3 regions of the Streptomyces sp. NRRL B-24572 genome follow, and region 1 is predicted to be linked to each of the others. Evidence: riboswitches for the same ligand, from Rfam matches in the RefSeq annotation. Region 1 holds a riboswitch; each other region holds the start of a gene.
The links. A riboswitch is a leader RNA that binds a small molecule or an ion and turns the genes downstream of it on or off. The one in region 1 is predicted to bind S-adenosylmethionine.
Positions count from the first base shown of each region.

Region 2: it holds a riboswitch for S-adenosylmethionine, as region 1 does, so the genes downstream of both, CCN56_RS02340 (aminotransferase class V-fold PLP-dependent enzyme) here and CCN56_RS28105 (IclR family transcriptional regulator) in region 1, are expected to answer to the same signal.
Region 3: it holds a riboswitch for S-adenosylmethionine, as region 1 does, so the genes downstream of both, thrC (threonine synthase) here and CCN56_RS28105 (IclR family transcriptional regulator) in region 1, are expected to answer to the same signal.

Region 1 is NZ_MWIG01000508.1:2,537-8,214, forward strand. Features, by position in the region: partial or broken gene CCN56_RS45640 (IS110 family transposase) at 1-1,151, opposite strand, end outside; SAM riboswitch class I at 2,324-2,465, shown strand; gene CCN56_RS28105 (IclR family transcriptional regulator) at 2,656-3,378, shown strand; partial or broken gene CCN56_RS28110 (transposase family protein) at 3,512-4,281, opposite strand; gene CCN56_RS28115 (transposase family protein) at 4,603-5,373, shown strand.
Region 2 is NZ_MWIG01000035.1:9,839-15,516, reverse strand. Features, by position in the region: gene CCN56_RS02360 (NYN domain-containing protein) at 1-170, opposite strand, end outside; gene CCN56_RS02355 (hypothetical protein) at 204-446, opposite strand; gene CCN56_RS02350 (rhomboid family intramembrane serine protease) at 606-1,340, shown strand; gene CCN56_RS02345 (Lrp/AsnC family transcriptional regulator) at 1,337-1,618, shown strand; gene CCN56_RS02340 (aminotransferase class V-fold PLP-dependent enzyme) at 1,690-3,102, opposite strand; SAM riboswitch class IV at 3,290-3,405, opposite strand; gene trpD (anthranilate phosphoribosyltransferase) at 3,493-4,557, opposite strand; gene CCN56_RS02330 (cytochrome bc complex cytochrome b subunit) at 4,693-5,678, opposite strand, start outside.
Region 3 is NZ_MWIG01000102.1:1,001-6,678, forward strand. Features, by position in the region: gene CCN56_RS06425 (trehalose-6-phosphate synthase) at 1-684, opposite strand, end outside; gene CCN56_RS06430 (glucosyl-3-phosphoglycerate synthase) at 781-1,722, opposite strand; SAM riboswitch class I at 1,844-1,991, shown strand; gene thrC (threonine synthase) at 1,985-3,295, shown strand; gene CCN56_RS06440 (MoaD/ThiS family protein) at 3,310-3,585, shown strand; gene CCN56_RS06445 (cold-shock protein) at 4,024-4,227, shown strand; gene groL (chaperonin GroEL) at 4,624-5,678, shown strand, end outside.

The DNA of each region.
Region 1 (5,678 bases):
GTACAGCCTGCCCTCGCGAAGCAGCGCCCAGAGCATCCTGATCTGACGTCGCGCGACGCAGATGACGGCTGCGACGTGTTTCATCCCCTGGGCGCGCTTCCGCTGGTAATACTCGCGGTCCCGTTGATGGTGGAGGCATGCGGCCTGGGCGGTGAGGAAGAGAGCCAGTTGCTTGGGGCGGCTGTATCTGTTGGGCCTGACGCGAATGCCTGTCCTTGTCCCGGAGTCGCGAGAAACGGGAACCATGCCGGTGGCAGATGCGAAATGTCCCTCGGTGGCGTAGGAGAAAAAGTCCCCGGCTGCGACCAGCAGTTCGGCTGCGAGCACGGACCCCATGCCTGGCATGGAGCGGAGGATTGAGGACTGCGGGTGTTGCTCGAGCATCGCCTCCATCTGCTTCTCGATCCGCGCAATCCGCTCGGTGAGATTCAGGGTGCTATTGGCGAGGTCTTCGATGATCTGACCGGCAACGTCCTCGCTGGGCAGAGCCGTCTGCTGGGCTTTCGCCGCAGCAATGGCCGTCTCTGCCACTTGGTGAGGCAGTCAGGCGCTGCGCTTAGCAAGCCATGCCGTCAGGCGACTGTGCCCCATTCTGCGCAGCGCGAGGGTGTCTGGAACCCGGTCAGCAGCACCACGGCGCCCTTGTGGGCCGAGAAATTGAACGCCCGCTCCAGAGCCGGGAACACGTCGGTGAGGGTGTCTCGCATTCGGTTGTATGCGCGGGTGCGGTCACGCACCAGGTCGGTGCGGTGCGAGACCAGCAGAGTGAGGTCGGAAATGGCCTGAGCAGGTACTTCAAGGTCCGAGAGTCGGTTCGCTGCGAAGACGGACGTCCTGGCGATGACGTGAGCATCGTGGGCGTCCGTCTTGTTATCGGTGCCGAGCGCGCGCGACATCTGCTTGACCAGCGTCCCGCTGACATACCGCGGACGCTGGCCATGCGTGATGAGTAATGCGATCAGGAGAGACGATGGGCTGCTGGGAATGTCGATGGCCCAGTTGACCTTGAGGGCCAGGTCGAGGATGTCGGCCAGGCCGGCGAGGATTTCGTCTTCGCCGTTGACAATCTTCTTGGACAGGAGCGTCTTCCCCGACACGTCCACGGCGCAGGCCCAGTGGTGCCCTTTTCCGGTATCGATTCCGACCCAGATTTCGTTCGTTCCCGCCCTGCTGCCCCTCCCCGGCTCATGCTGTTCTCTGGCCGGCAGGACGCTCACTCGCCAAGTCCGTACAGAGCGGCTCAACCGCATCTCTCAATAAGCGAGTACGAGCGACCCGGAGGCCAGCCGGACCAGTCGCTGCGAGCCCCCGAAGGGCAGACCCAAGCTAGCCGCATCTGGCCTCCCGGCCGCCAACCAGAACGATTGGAGAGCTCTGAAGATGCGATCACGTGATCAGGGCCACAGCAAAGCTGAGACAGTTGAGGAGGAGGGCATTTCAGCGGCACGGGAAGAACCCGGGCGGTTGCCCACCTGTCACGTCCATAAGAAAGCGGCTGAACCGCAGCTCTCAATCAGCAGCGAGAGCGAGTGCCCGACCGCTGGTGTCAGCAGTCAGTCGCCCATCGCCGCCCGGGTCGAGCTCACGCTACTGCCCGAGACCGAGGTGAAGGGACCGAAGCGGCTGACTTCACTGGTACGGGCCCAAGCGACCCAAGCGACCGAAGCGACTGGAACACGGACTATCCCTACACGACCGGGGAGCAGACCGCCGGCGTGAACGCACACGCCAGGCACTCGGGACCAACCCCGCACAAGCGGGAAGCACAGGAGGTCGGCCGCGAGCGCGTAGCCCCGGGGGGCCATCCCTGCGGATACGGGGAGCAGCCGTACCCACGGAGTCGGACATTCTCCGGGCGGGGAGCGGCCGACCAGGTGCGGGCCGGCGCTCGACACCGCCGGGCCATCCCCGCAGACGCGGGGAGCAGCTCCCTTGTCGGCAGGTGTGTACGCGGTGGAGTGGATCATCCCCTCAGGAGCGGGGAGCACGCTGGTGCCGTCCGCCAAGAGAGCCTCCAGCTTCGGCTCACCTCTTCCTCAGAGGTTGCAGAGCGCCTCGGCGCGTTCGGCGGCGATGGCGACGAGATCGTGGTCCTGGTCGGCGCAGTCCGGCTCTGACGGCATAGTGGTTGCTGTGCATGCTCATGGGCCTGGGCAATCTGGCTGCCCGTAGTGGGCCAGCACAACCGCCCAGGGTCTCTTGGCCTCCCTCTCCCCCGCCCGGATTCGGTTCACCCGGCGGCGTCACAGTCGGCCTGACCTGCAGCCATCCTGTGCAGGAAGCCGTTGGCAGGTAGTCCCAGAAGTCTTGTATGGTTTCTCGCGAATCATCCAGAGGGGTGGAGGGACCGGCCCTACGAAGCCCCGGCAACTCCCCGGTCGACTCGGCGTTCCATGTTCGCGCCGCGCCGTCGGGATCAGTGCCAACTCCGGCCCGCGCCAACGTGGCGCGGGAAAAGATGAGGAGACACGGTGCTCTTTGTGCTGCCTTTCGCCCCGGTTTTGTCCGCCCCGGGCTTTCCGCGTACCCATCTCGTGATCGCCGCGGCATATCGGCCGACCGCTTCGGCCCTTTCCTGCTGATCGTCCCTGCCCTTTTTCTGGCAAGGCCGCCGCGATCCTCGACTCGCGGACCGAGACCGGAGTACCCCCCTTAATGGACATTTCGGATATTTCTAGTGGTGTTGGCGTCCTCGACAAGGCCGCGGTGATCCTTGGTGCGCTGGCGTCGGGCCCGGCCACTCTGGCCGGGCTGGTCGCCTCCACCGGCTTGGCACGGCCCACTGCGCACCGACTCGCCCTCGCACTCGAACGCCACCGTCTGGTCACCAGGGACCTGCAGGGCCGCTTCGTTCTCGGCCCTCGACTCGGCGAGCTCTCGGCCGCAGCGGGCGAGGACTGCCTGCTGGCCGCCGCCGGCCCGGTCCTCACCTCTCTCCGGAACGTCACCGGCGAGAGCGCGCAGCTCTACCGGCGCCAGGGCGAGATGCGCGTTTGTGTCGCCGCCGCCGAACGTACCTCCGGCCTGCGCGACATCGTGCCAGTGGGGTCCACGCTCCCCATGAAGGTCGGCTCCGCCGCCCAGGTGCTGCTGGCCTGGGAGGAACCCGAGCGCTTCTACGAAGGTCTGCAGGGTGCTCGCTTCACGACCACCGCCCTCAGCGGCGTACGGCGCCGGGGCTGGGCCCAGTCGATCGGAGAGCGCGAACCCGGCATGGCCTCCGTCTCGGCGCCGGTCCGCGACTCGTCCCACCGTGTCGTCGCCGCCGTCACGGTCACCGGCCCGATCCAACGCCTCACCCGACACCCCGGCGCCCGGCTCGCGAAGGCCGCTGTCGACGCGGCCGACCGCCTCACCGAAGCCGTCTCCCACCCCTGACCCCGGCAGCACCACGTGGGGTCCTGGCTCTCCCCCGGCCGGCGTGTTCAGACTTCCTCGACCGGGAATTCCTCGATGCCGCTCCCTGCACCATGCATGCCGCACCGAGGAACACCGCATCATTGAGCTGTTTTCATCCTGAACAGCCGTAGGTCATCAGCGTGTGGACGGCCTGGACGATGGTGTTGATGCGGCGGGTGGAGCATCTAGCTCTCCGGAGCAGTCGCCAGGGCTTCAGCTGCGCGAAGGCGCGTTCACCCGGAGCACTCAGCCGGGCGTGAGCGTGGTCGAACTTCTGCTAATGCGGGGGCTGTTCGCAGTGGCGGTAGTACGGGGCCCGGAAGGTGGCGCCAGCACCTTGGCAGGCCCGGTCCGCGAGAACGAGGACCTGCCGGGTCAGGCAGGCCTGGACGACGGCTGTGGGCGCGGGCCGCGGTCAGGTCGTGGGTGCGGCCTGATGTCGCGCGGGAAACCACAGCGGTGTGCCGTCGGGACGGGGCGACGACCTGCACGTTCATGCCGTGCTTGCGGTGCTTGCGGTGCTTTTGCGGGGAGTACGGTTCGTCCGCGGCGATGCGGTCGGTGGGGATCAGGGCGGCCTTCCACGATGACGAAGTCGTCCTCGCCCAGCCCGGTCAGGGCCTCGTGCAGGCCCGGCGCCCACGCCGCAAGGACGTCCAGGATCTCGTCGACGTACCGCCAGGCAGTGGCTGTCGAAGTGGCTGCCGAGACGCCGAAGCCGGCCTCCAGGGCGGGCAGCGGCTCATTCTTGCGCAGGTGCACCGGCGCGAGCTGCGCCTGGTCGAAGCAGCCGAGCTTGCGCCAACGTGTGTTGCGGGCCCGGCGATGCTCGTACAGCAACCAGGCGACATGCTCAACGAGCTCATGCAGGACGTCGAGCATGGCAGGATACGGAACCAACAGGGCAGTGATGATGGTGCCGTGGTTCACCGCCGGGTCTGACTCTCGACAGGGCTGATAACCAACGGGGTTGCCGTGTAAGGGATCTGTCGGCTCGTTGCGGTGGTCCACGATGCATGCCGGCCGGACAAGCGTTTCGTGATCTGATAAGAGCTTGGGCTGACGAGCTCGTGCACGGTAAGCGGTGGGGCGTCGAGTTCTGGATCGTCGATCACGGCTGCGTGGCGGGGAACGTGACGCGCGCAGCGATCATCAGCGACCGGAGGATCACAGGGCCTGCCTGCTGCCGTGATCGCTGAACTTATGACCGTATTAGGGCCGTTGTGGCATGAACGGCGCCAGGACCGGCTTGCCTCTCGGCCGCGGAAGCGTGCTGTGGGAGCCGGCGCGAAGCACCGGCTGGTGTTCGTCAACCGGCTCCTGGCCACTCTCGTGCATCTTCGCCATGGGGTTACTCATGACGTGCCGGCCTGCTGGTTCGGCGTGGACCGCTCCACCACCACCCGGGCCATCGGCGAGGTGCGGCCCCTGCTCGCGGAACGCGGATGCACCATCAGCCCCGACGTGCGACTCCGGACCCTCGCCGACGTTGTGGACCATCTCGGCGCGACCGGGAAGAGCGGCATCATCGACGGCACCGAGATCCGGGGCCGCCGCCCGGCCGCCGGACCGGGATCGTTTTGTCTCCGGCAAGAACAAGCAGAACGCCGTCAAATCCATGGTGGTCACGGACGGCGAAAGCCGCGTCCTGTGGTGCAGCCCGGCCGGTCCGGCAAGCTGCGCGGACATCACCCACGCCCGTCGATGAGGACTGATCGAACTCCTGACCGACGGTCCAGCAGTCGAGACCCTCGCCGACGCCGGCTATCAAAGACTCGGAGCACAGACCGGCGGACGCGTCGTGACGCCACCCCATCACAAGTTCAAGAAGAATGCCCCGGACCGGTACGAGGAGATGTACGAGCGGCAGCGCAAGGCACACTCTTCGCACCGTATCCGGGTCGAGCACGGCATCGCACACCTGAAAGAACCGGCGGGCCCTGGCCCGGCGCGTCGGCCGCCGCGAACACATGAGCGACACCGTCCAGGCCATCGCCGGCCTGCTCTCCCATCAGCAGACGCAGACCTGACGCCTGCACGGCAGATGTGAACACCAGGCTCGCTGGGAGCCCCGGCCTCCCACCGCTCACCGTGCACAAGCTCATCAGGGCCGGACGCTTGGCTCGCGGGAGGCGGGGGAGGCAGTCGTCACATAGCGTCGACGCAGGCGCATACGGATGGACACGCCGACGGACACGAGTCCGCACCCGCGTGCGGACAGGCCGGCGGGCGTGTCGAGCAGCGACCCGGTCGGTCGGGCCCTCCCACGTACCGCCACC
Region 2 (5,678 bases), on a different contig from region 1:
GCGTACTGCCGGAGGGGTGCGGGCAACTCCGCGACGGTGAGCCCGCCGAAGGCGTCCGCGACCAGTGCGACGACCCGCCGCCGCACACCTTCCGGCAGTGGGTGGTCGAGCGTCTCGGCAGCGTCACCTGCCGCGCCGGCCGGCTCACCACCGTGCGCGGGCTGCTCCACGATCCGTCACCCCTATGTCGTCCGCGCCGTCCCTCAGGAGGCGGCGCCCGGCCTGTCCACCAGTTCGATCTGATCCACCGCGTTGCACCAGCGGCAGCGGACCGACTCGATGGTCTCACTGACCACCTGCCGCTCCTCGACCGTCGGGTCCCCGGCGAGGTCCAGATGGACGTACTCCACGACCTTGGAGGAGCGGGTCACGTCGAAGCGGGTCAGATTGCCGCAGAGCGTGCAGCGCCAGCGGGTCTCGTCGGTCGGCAGGGGAACCGTCGTCATCGGTGCCGTCCTTCTTCCTGTTTCCTGGTACCAGGTGCGGGTGCCGCGGTGCGCCGTCGAACTGCGGTGGTGATGCCCGTAACCCTACGGCCTCGCGGGGAGGCCGGGGCACGGCGAGGCGCTCTGTCCACTTCGGCCCCGGTACGCCATGATCTGTCCATGATCGACTGGCGAGGTGCGGCCCTCGGTGCCTGGCGGGGCACCCGCAGCGGGCCCACGGTGACGTACGGACTGATCGCCGCCTGCTGCCTGCTCTTCGTGATCAGCCCTGTCTCCGGACTCGGCCCGGCGTACGGCACGGGCGACGAGCTCCTGGCCGCCCAGGGCGCCTACTTCCGCCGCTGGGGCGTCGTGCCCGCCGAGCTGACGAGCGGCGATCCGCGCGCCCTGCTCACCCCGCTGACCGCGCTCTTCGTCCACGGCAGCTGGCTCCACCTGCTCGGCAACATGCTCTTCCTGTACGTCTTCGGCGCGATGGCCGAGGAACGCATGGGGCCGGTCGAGTTCGCCCTCTTCTACCTGGGGACCGGCTACGTCGCCCTGCTCGGGTACGCGGTGGCGCACGCCGACAGCGAGCAGACCCTGGTCGGGGCCTCCGGCGCGATCTCAGCGGTGCTCGGGGCCTTCCTCTTCCTCTTCCCGCGCTCCCGGGTCACCAGCCTCTTCCCCTTCCTGTTCTTCCTGCCGCTGCGCTTCCCCGCCTGGATCGTGCTGATCTTCTGGTTCACCCTCCAGTGGCTGGCCGCGCGGGCGGCGGGCGCGGGGCCCGGCGTCGCCTATCTGGCCCATGTCGTGGGCTTCTGCGTCGGCTTCCTCTACGCCTGGGGGCGCTTCCGCGGTGGGGATAGAGTGAAAGCCCCAGCCGCGGCGACCGAGGGAGAAAGCCAGCCGTGATCACCGCGATCGTGCTCATCAAGACCAGCGTGGACCGCATCCCCGAGATCGCCGAGTCGATCGCCGCGCTCGACAGCGTCAGCGAGGTCTTCTCGGTCACCGGTACGTACGACCTGATCGCCATGGTCCGGGTGCCGCGCCACGACGACCTGGCGGACGTGATCCCCGGCCGGATCAGCAAGATCCCGGGCGTCGAGGCCACGGACACGCACGTCGCCTTCCGCACGTACTCCCAGCACGACCTGGAGGCGGCCTTCGCCATCGGTCTGGAGTCCTGAGACCCCGGACCGCGAGACACATGAAGGGGGCCTCCCGGCGGGAGGCCCCCTTCACCCGTACGAGTGACTGATCAGCCGCGGTCCGGGACGCAGCGGCCGTCCTCGGTGCGGTACTTCCACTGCGCGCCGTCCCGGACGAGCTCCTTCACGGCGCCGACGAACCGCTCCACGTGCTCGTCCGGCGTACCGGCGCCGAAGCTCACCCGGATGGCGTTGAGCGACCGCTCGCCGGGCGCGGCCTCGGGGGCGCCGCACTCGCCCGGGTCCTGCGGGTCGCTGCCGAGCAGCGTGCGGACCAGCGGGTGGGCGCAGAACAGGCCGTCGCGGACGCCGATGCCGTACTCGGCGGAGAGCGCGGCGGCGAAGTGGGAGCTGTTCCAGCCCTCCACGACGAAGGAGATGACGCCCACGCGGGGCGCGTCGTCGCCGAAGAGCGAGAGAACCCGCACCTCGGGCACCTCGGCCAGGCCCTCGCGGACCTTCGCGATCAGGTGCCGCTCGCGGGCGACGAGGGAGTCGAAGCCGGCCTCGGTGAGCGCCTTGCAGGCGGAGGCGATCGAGTAGACGCCGATGACGTTCGGCGAACCGGCTTCGTGCCGGGCCGCGGTGGTGTGCCACTCCACGTCCACACCACCGTCGGCCCGACGGGCTACCTTGCGGGACGCTCCACCGCCCGCGAGGTAGGGCTCGGAATCCTGCAGCCAGTCGGCGCGGCCGGCGAGGACGCCGGAGCCGAAGGGCGCGTACAGCTTGTGCCCGGAGAAGGCGACCCAGTCCACGTCCAACTCCCTTACGGAGACCGGGTGGTGGGGCGCGAGCTGGGCGGCGTCGAGCACGATCCGGGCGCCGTGCGCATGCGCGGCGGCCGCCAGCTCCCGCACCGGCCACAGCTCGCCGGTCACGTTGGAGGCGCCGGTGACGCAGACCAGGGCCGGACCGTAGCCCCCTTCGATCGTCACAGTGCGGTCGGCGAGGGCGCGCTCCAGGGTCGCGACGGCCTGCTCCGGGGTGCGCGGCGCGTTGAGGTAGGTGACCCGGGCGTCCCGCCAGGGCAGCAGCGAGGCGTGGTGCTCGGTCTCGAAGACGAAGACCTCGCAGTCCGCCGGGATCACGGCGGCGAGCAGGTTGAGCGAGTCGGTGGTGGAGCGGGTGAAGACGACCTGGTCGCCGGGGCGGCAGTCGAGGAACTCGGCGACGGTGGCGCGGCTGTTCTCGAAGAGGTCGGTGGAGAGCTGGGAGAGGTAGCCGGCACCGCGGTGGACGCTGCCGTAGTACGGGGCGTACGCGGCGACGTCGTCCCAGACCCGCTGGAGGGCCGGCGCGCTGGCCGCGTAGTCGAGCGCCGCGTAGGTCACCTCGCCGCCGGTGACGAGCGGGACGGTGACGTCCCGGCCGAGGACCGGCAGCGGGGCGGCGCAGCAGGGGTCGGCGGACTCGGCGGCGGTGTCGACGGTGGTGGCGGCGGCGTTCGGGCATGCGGACATGGCGGTATCTCCCGGCATGAAAGGGGTGCGAAAAGGCGTACGAGGCCCGTGCGACGGCAGCGCGCAAGAGAAGGGGGTGCCGCGGACGGGTGGTGATGTCGAAGAGGGGCCGAGAGGCCCTAACGCATTCGCTTGCTCACGAGACAACGCTCCCTAGAGGACCAAGGACCCCAGGGTTGTGCGCAGGGGTCCGCGCTTGCCGCAGGCTTCTGCTCGTGCGGCCCGGTCTTCACCCGGGGCACCCCGCCACGGACGGAGGGTTGCCGGACAGCCAGCCGGGGCTTGCAGCTGTCACTCATGACCTGTCGAAAAACCTATGCCAGACGATCACGACGCCGCAACCCCGTCCCGGCATCCGGGACGGGGCTGCAATCGTGCGTTCACACGCCCTCAGGCGTTGCTGGCGGCGATCCACCGCTCCAGGGACCGCTGGGCCGCACCCGAGTCGATCGACTCGGCCGCCTTCGCGATGCCCGCGGCCAGTTGCTCCACCAGGGTGCCCGTGCCGGGGTCCAGGGCGGTGAGCGCCGCCGCCGCGTTGAGCAGCACCGCGTCCCGTACGGGCCCGGTCTCCCCCGCGAGCAGCCGGCGGGCCACGTCGGCGTTGTACGAGGCGTCCTCGCCGCGCAGGGCCTCCAGGGGGACGAGGTCGATGCCGACGTCCCGCGGGTCGAAGCGCTCCTCGGTGACGCCGCCGTCCCGGACCACCCACACCCGGGAGGTGGAGGTGGTGGTCAGCTCGTCCAGGCCGTCGTCGCCGCGGAAGACGAGGGCGGAGTTGCCGCGCTCGGCGAAGACCCCGGCGACGACCGGCGCCATGCGCGGGTCGGCGACGCCGACGGCCTGGGACCGTACCTTCGCCGGGTTGGTCAGCGGGCCGAGGACGTTGAAGGTGGTCCGGATGCCCAGCTGGCCGCGGGCCGCGGCGACGTGCCGCAGCGAGGGGTGGAACTTGATCGCGAAGCAGAGGGTGATGCCCGCCTCGTCGGCGACCTCGGCGACCCGCTGCGGGGTCAGGTTCAGATTGACTCCGAGCTTCTCCAGGACGTCGGAGGAGCCGGAGGCGGAGGAGGCGGCACGGTTGCCGTGCTTGACGACCTTGGCGCCGGTCCCGGCGACCACGATCGACGCCATCGTGGAGATGTTCACGGTCTTGGCGCCGTCGCCGCCGGTGCCGACGATGTCGACGGTCCGCCCGGGCACCTCGATGACGTTGGCGTGCGCGTACATGGTCCGTACGAGGCCGCTGATCTCCTGCACGGTCTCGCCCTTGGCCCGCAGCGCGACCATGAACCCGGCGATCTGGGCGTCGGTCGCCTCGCCGCTCATGATCAGGTCCATCGCCCAGGCCGTGTCGTCGGCGGTGAGGTCGTTTCCGTCCAGCAGGCCGTTCAGCAGGACGGGCCAGGAGCGGCCCGCCGACGTAGGTCCTCCAGCGGGGGTCGCAGCGCTCATGGCAGCTCCTGTGATGATCACGTGACGGATACGGTTCCACCCTATCGACCTCAGGGGACGGCAAAGAGCCCCGTCCATCGAATGGACGGGGCTCTCACCGTGGCGACACCTACATGGTCAGGTGTTCAAGGGTGATCAGTGGTGGCCGTGGCCGCTCTGGATCTCCTTGTACTCCTCGACCGTGGGCTTGGCGATCTGGCTGTCGTCGCCGTAGTAGCCCTTGTTGAGCTTGACGCGGAGCTTCTCCATGCGGCCGATCTTCCGCTCCACGCCGTTCTCGTCGACGGCCGGCGGAAGCTCCGCGGCCTCGTACTGCTCGTGCGCCGTGAGGCGGTGCAGCTCGCCCTGGCTGAGCGGCGTGTGGACCTCGACGAACTCACCGTGCGGCAGGCGCTTGATGATGCCCGACTCGCGGCCGTGCAGCACCTTGTCCTTGTCGCGGCGCTGGAGGCCGAGGCAGATCCGCTTCGTGGCGATGAACGCGAGGACCGGGCCGACGAAGAAGAAGATCCGCACGAACCAGGTGATCGAGTTCAGCGACAGGTGGAAGTGGGTCGCCCAGAGGTCGTTTCCACCACCCACGAGCATGATCATGTACGCGGTGATCCAGGCGACACCGAAGGCGGTGCGCGTCGGAGCGTTGCGCGGGCGCTGCGCGATGTGGTGCTCGCGCTTGTCGCCGGTGATCCAGGACTCGATGAACGGGTAGACCGCGATGGCCGCGAGGACCGCCGGGAAGATCGCCAGCGGGATCATCACGCCGAGGACCAGCGTGTGGCCCCACAGGTTGATCTCCCAGCCCGGCATCACTCGGATCAGACCCTCGGCGAAGCCCATGTACCAGTCGGGCTGGGCGCCGGTGGACACCTGGTCCGGGCGGTACGGGCCGATGGCCCAGATCGGGTTGATCGAGGCGATCGCCGCGATGACCGCGATGACACCGAAGACCAGGAAGAAGAAGCCTCCGGCCTTCGCCATGTACACGGGCAGCAGCGGCATGCCGACGACGTTCTCGTTCGTCCGGCCGGGGCCGGCGAAGTGCGTGTGCTTGTGGACGAACACCAGGATGAGGTGCGCGACCACCAGACCCAGCATGATGCCGGGCAGCAGCAGCACGTGCG
Region 3 (5,678 bases), on a different contig from region 1:
CACGCCCAGCGGGCACGCCGCGACCCTCGTGCGCCCCAGGTCGCCCGCGCCCTCCTCGAACGCCCTCGCCCAGGCCCGGGTGTGGAAGCCCAGCCGGTCCGCGCCCAGCATGCCCCGGAGGAGTTCCTCGCGGATGTCCGTCGGGAGCATGCCGAGGTACTCCGGGGACGCCCACGGCGTGTGCGTGAAGTGGGCGATGCGCAGGTCCGGGCGGAGCTCGCGGAGCTGCCCGGGCACCAGCGCCAGGTGGTAGTCCTGCACCAGGACCGCAGCCCCCTCCGCCGCCTCCGCCGCCAGCGCCTCCGCGAAGGCGCGGTTGTACGTGCGGTACGACTCCCAGCGGCGGCGGAACCCCGCGTCGAAGACCGGCTCCCGCGGGATGTCGTACAGGTGGTGGTGCAGGAACCACAGCACCGAGTTCGCGATGCCGTTGTACGCGTCGGCGTACACGTCCGGGTCGATGTCCAGCATGCGCACGCCCGGCTCGGCGACACCCCGCCGGACGGCCTCCCGGTCGCCCTCGCCGAGCGCCGCGCACACCCAGAGGCGCTCCCGGGCGTCGACGTCGATGGTGCTCAGGGCCGAGGCCAGGCCTCCGCCGCCCCGTCTGGTGTCGAGCGAGCCGTCCTCGGCGAGCACGTACGAGACCGGGCCCCGGTTGGATGCCACGAGCACAGTAGCCATGTGGCGAACCTAGCCCGTCCCGTAAACGCTCAAACGTACGTATACGAGACGGGTCGATTCGGCCACACGGAGTCGTCGCAGGCCGGTCGTGCGGCCTCACGCCACGCGGCGTCGCGCGTACTCCGCGATCTCGGCCATCGGCGGCCGCTCCTCCGTGTCCACCGCGTACGTCCGCGGCTCGAAGCCCTTCTCGCCCCGCTCGAACTGCGTCAGCCTCGGCCGTACGAGATGCCCCCGGGACAGCCGCAGCTGCGCCGTCCGGTAGATCGCCGCCGCCATCCGGCCGAGCGCCTGCCCGTCCTGGTGCCGGTGCTTGCGCACCCCCACGTCCACCTGCGCGAGCGCGTCCAGGCCCACCGTGTGCAGGGCGTCCACGAGCAGGCCCAGCTCCACTCCGTAACCGACGGGGAACGGGAGCCGTTCGAGGAGCGAGCGCCTCGCCGCGTACTCGCCGCCCAGCGGCTGCACGAAGCCGGCCAGCTGCGGCCAGTGGAGGTTCAGCAGCGGGCGGGCCACCAGCTCCGTGACCCGGCCGCCCTGACCTGGAGTGTCTCCGAAGGGGCGGTCGTACATCGCCTTCACGAAGTCCACGTCCGGGTCCGTGAGCAGCGGGCCCACGATCCCCGTCACGAAATCCGCCGAGAAGTCCCGCAGGTCCGCGTCCACGAAGCAGACCACGTCCCCGCTCGTCACCATCAGTGACCGCCAGAGCACCTCGCCCTTGCCGGGGACCGCCGGTATCCGGGGGAGTATCGCGTCCCGCGCGACCACCCGCGCACCGGCCGCCGCCGCCACCTCCGCCGTACGGTCCGTGGAGCCCGAGTCGATCACCACCAGCTCGTCGACGAGAGGGACGGACCCGGTCATCAGCTCGCGGCGGATCACGGAGACGATGTCCCCGACCGTCGCCTCCTCGTTCAGCGCGGGCAGGACGACGCTGACCCTCGTCCCCCGCTTGGCGGCGAGCACCCGGTCCAGCGGGCGGTCGGACACGGACCAGGACCGCCGGGCCAGCCAGCGCTCCACTTCCTCCAGCAACGTGATCTCCATCTCGCGGATCGGACGTCGGTCTCCACCTTCGAAGCCTTCGGTTACAGTCTTGAACAACGCGGATGCCCGATGCATGTCGGGGTGCCGCCCGCGTCTCACAATCGAATACCGCTCATCCAGAGGGGCAGAGGGAAACGGCCCGTTGAAGCCCCGGCAACCCTCCAGTCGGTTACCACTCGTCCTCCAGCGAGGTCCCCGGCTAGGGAAGGTGCCAAATCCGTCTCATGGCGAAAAATTCGTCATGGGAAAGATGAGGAGAAAGGGCCTCGCCTCCATGGCTGCACAGACCGCCGTACCCACCAGCACCGTCGACCTCGGTCCCGCTTCCGGGCTTTCCTGTCGCGAATGCGGTGAGGTCTTCCCGCTCGGCCCGATCTTCGCCTGCGAACTCTGTTTCGGACCGCTCGAAGTCGCGTACGACCTTCCCACCGGTGACCCCGAGGCGCTGCGCAAGCAGATCGAGGCCGGCCCCGCCAACATCTGGCGCTACGCCCCCCTCCTGCCCGTCCCCGCCGACGTCGCCGAGAAGCCCAACCTGAACCCCGGCTGGACCAAGCTCATCCAGGCCGACAACCTCGCCCGCGAGCTCGGCGTCGCCCCCGGCAAGCTCTTCGTCAAGGACGACTCCGGCAACCCGACCCACTCCTTCAAGGACCGGGTCGTCGCCCAGGCGCTCGAAGCCGCCCGCGCCTTCGGCTTCACCACCCTCTCCTGCTCCTCCACCGGCAACCTGGCCGGCGCCGTCGGCGCCGCCGCCGCCCGCGCCGGTTTCCGCTCCTGCGTGTTCATCCCGCACGACCTGGAGCAGGGCAAGGTCGTCATGGCCGGTGTCTACGGCGGTGACCTCGTCGCCATCGAGGGCAACTACGACGACGTCAACCGCTTCTGCTCGGAGCTCATCGGCGACCCGCTCGGCGAGGGCTGGGGCTTCGTGAACGTCAACCTCCGCCCGTACTACGGCGAGGGCTCCAAGACGCTCGCGTACGAGATCTGCGAGCAGCTCGGCTGGGTCATCCCCGACCAGCTCGTCATCCCGATCGCCTCGGGTTCGCAGCTGACGAAGATCGACAAGGGTCTGCAGGAGCTCATCAAGCTGGGCCTCGTCGAGGACAAGCCGTACAAGATCTTCGGCGCCCAGGCCGAGGGCTGCTCCCCGGTGTCGGCGGCCTTCAAGGCCGGCCACGACGTCGTGCGGCCCCAGAAGCCGAACACCATCGCCAAGTCCCTCGCCATCGGCAACCCGGCCGACGGCCCGTACGTCCTCGACATCGCCCGCCGGACCGGCGGCGCCGTGGAGGACGTCGACGACGAGCAGGTCGTCGAAGCCATCAAGCTCCTCGCGCAGACCGAGGGCGTCTTCGCCGAGACCGCGGGCGGCGTGACCGTCGGCGTCACCAAGAAGCTCGTCGAGGCCGGTCTCATCGACCCGAACCTCACCACCGTCGTCCTCAACACCGGCGACGGACTCAAGACCCTGGACGCGGTGGCCGAAACCTCTCAGGCGACCGCCACCATCCGCCCGAGCCTGGACGCGTTCCGCGACGCCGGCCTGGCGCTCTGAAAGGTAACGAAGACATGGCCGTGAACGTCCGCATCCCCACCATCCTCCGCACCTACACCGGCGGGCAGTCCGAGGTCCAGGCCGAGGGCGCGACCCTCGCCGAGGTCATCGCGGACCTGGAGAAGAACCACACCGGCATCGCCGCCCGCGTCCTGGACGACCAGGGCAAGCTGCGCCGCTTCGTCAACGTCTACGTCAACGACGACGACGTGCGCTTCGAGCAGGGCCTGGAGACGGCCACCCCGGCCGGCGCGGGCGTCTCGATCATCCCGGCCGTCGCCGGAGGCTGACCATCAAGCACAGTGCCGGCGGCTGCTGATCCCCGGCCGAGCCTTCGCCGAGGTCTACCGGTCAGTACGAATTGCCCCTTCCGCGCGATAAGCGGAAGGGGCAATTCTGCATGGTTGAGCGCGGTAGAGTTGGGGAAGTCCCCTCCGCTGCGCATGCCGGACGCATATGAGAATGCGTCCCCGCACGACAAGAAGCAGCCAAAGTCCCTGCGCGTTGTGTACGTTCTGCGCGCTTTGCCGGGCCCGACTTGCCCCGTGATCCAGGGGATTATCCCCAATTCCCCTTTCCGGCGCGCCCAGAATTCTCGGTCGAATGACCTGTTGCAGAGGGCAGTTGGGCAGATACATTCAGCGGCGGTCGACGCGTTCCGGCGCAGGGTCTGACCCGGGTCCGCGAGGTGCGGTCCCGCGCAAGGGCCAGTAATAGGGGAGTTAGGCATGGCTCAGGGCACCGTCAAGTGGTTCAACGCGGAGAAGGGCTACGGCTTCATCGCGGTAGACGGTGGTGCGGATGTTTTCGTCCACTACAGCGCGATCCAGATGGATGGCTACCGCAGCCTCGAAGAGGGCCAGCGGGTCGAGTTCGAGATCTCGCAGGGCCAGAAGGGTCCGCAGGCGGACATGGTCAAGCTCGCCGTCTGAGCGCGGCGCGATCGGCCACCGACGCAACGCCGTCGAGGGGTCCGCATCCCTGAGGGGATGCGGACCCCTCGTGCGTTCCCGGGCTCCTCGTGCGTGCCCGGCCCCCTCACGCCTTCCCGGGCTCCTCGCGCCTTCCCGGACCCCTCGTGCGTTCCCGGCCCCCTCCGTCCACCCCCTGGTCACCTCCCGAAACGCGAGAGTCGCTTGCACTCTCATAGGGCGAGTGCTAATCATTGGCGTTAGCACTCGGAAGGTGAGAGTGCTACGAGGATCGGGCAGACGAGGCCGCCGGCCGGGTGGGGCAAGGAACCACACGGAGTCGCGGAGGCCGTCCGTCGCGGGCGTCGGCGCGGTCCTGGAGCGTTATCCACCCCATGTCCGGGAGGACCACTTCACATGGCCAAGATCATCGCGTTCGACGAGGAGGCCCGGCGCGGTCTCGAGCGCGGCATGAACCAGCTCGCTGACGCCGTCAAGGTCACCCTTGGCCCCAAGGGCCGCAACGTCGTCCTCGAGAAGAAGTGGGGCGCCCCCACGATCACCAACGATGGTGTCTCCATCGCCAAGGAGATCGAGCTCGAGGACCCGTACGAGAAGATCGGCGCCGAGCTGGTCAAGGAAGTCGCCAAGAAGACGGACGACGTCGCCGGCGACGGTACGACCACCGCCACCGTCCTCGCCCAGGCGCTCGTCCGCGAGGGTCTCCGCAACGTCGCCGCCGGTGCCAACCCGATGGCCCTCAAGCGCGGCATCGAGAAGGCCGTCGAGGCCGTCTCCGGCGCCCTCCTCGAGCAGGCGAAGGATGTCGAGACCAAGGAGCAGATCGCTTCCACGGCCTCCATCTCCGCCGCCGACACCCAGATCGGCGAGCTCATCGCCGAGGCGATGGACAAGGTCGGCAAGGAAGGCGTCATCACCGTCGAGGAGTCGCAGACCTTCGGTCTGGAGCTCGAGCTCACCGAGGGCATGCGCTTCGACAAGGGCTACATCTCGGCGTACTTCGCCACCGACATGGAGCGCATGGAGGCGTCGCTCGACGACCCGTACCTCCTGATCGTCAACTCCAAGATCTCCTCCGTGAAGGACCTCCTTCCGCTCCTGGAGAAGGTCATGCAGTCGGGCAAGCCGCTGCTGATCATCGCCGAGGACGTCGAGGGCGAGGCCCTGTCGACCCTGGTCGTCAACAAGATCCGCGGCACCTTCAAGTCCGTCGCCGTCAAGGCCCCGGGCTTCGGCGACCGCCGCAAGGCCATGCTGAACGACATCGCCATCCTCACGGGCGGCACGGTCATCTCCGAGGAGGTCGGCCTCAAGCTCGAGAACGCGGGCCTGGACCTGCTCGGCCGCGCCCGCAAGGTCGTCATCACCAAGGACGAGACCACCATCGTCGACGGTGCCGGTGACAGCGAGCAGGTCGCCGGTCGCGTGAACCAGATCCGCGCCGAGATCGA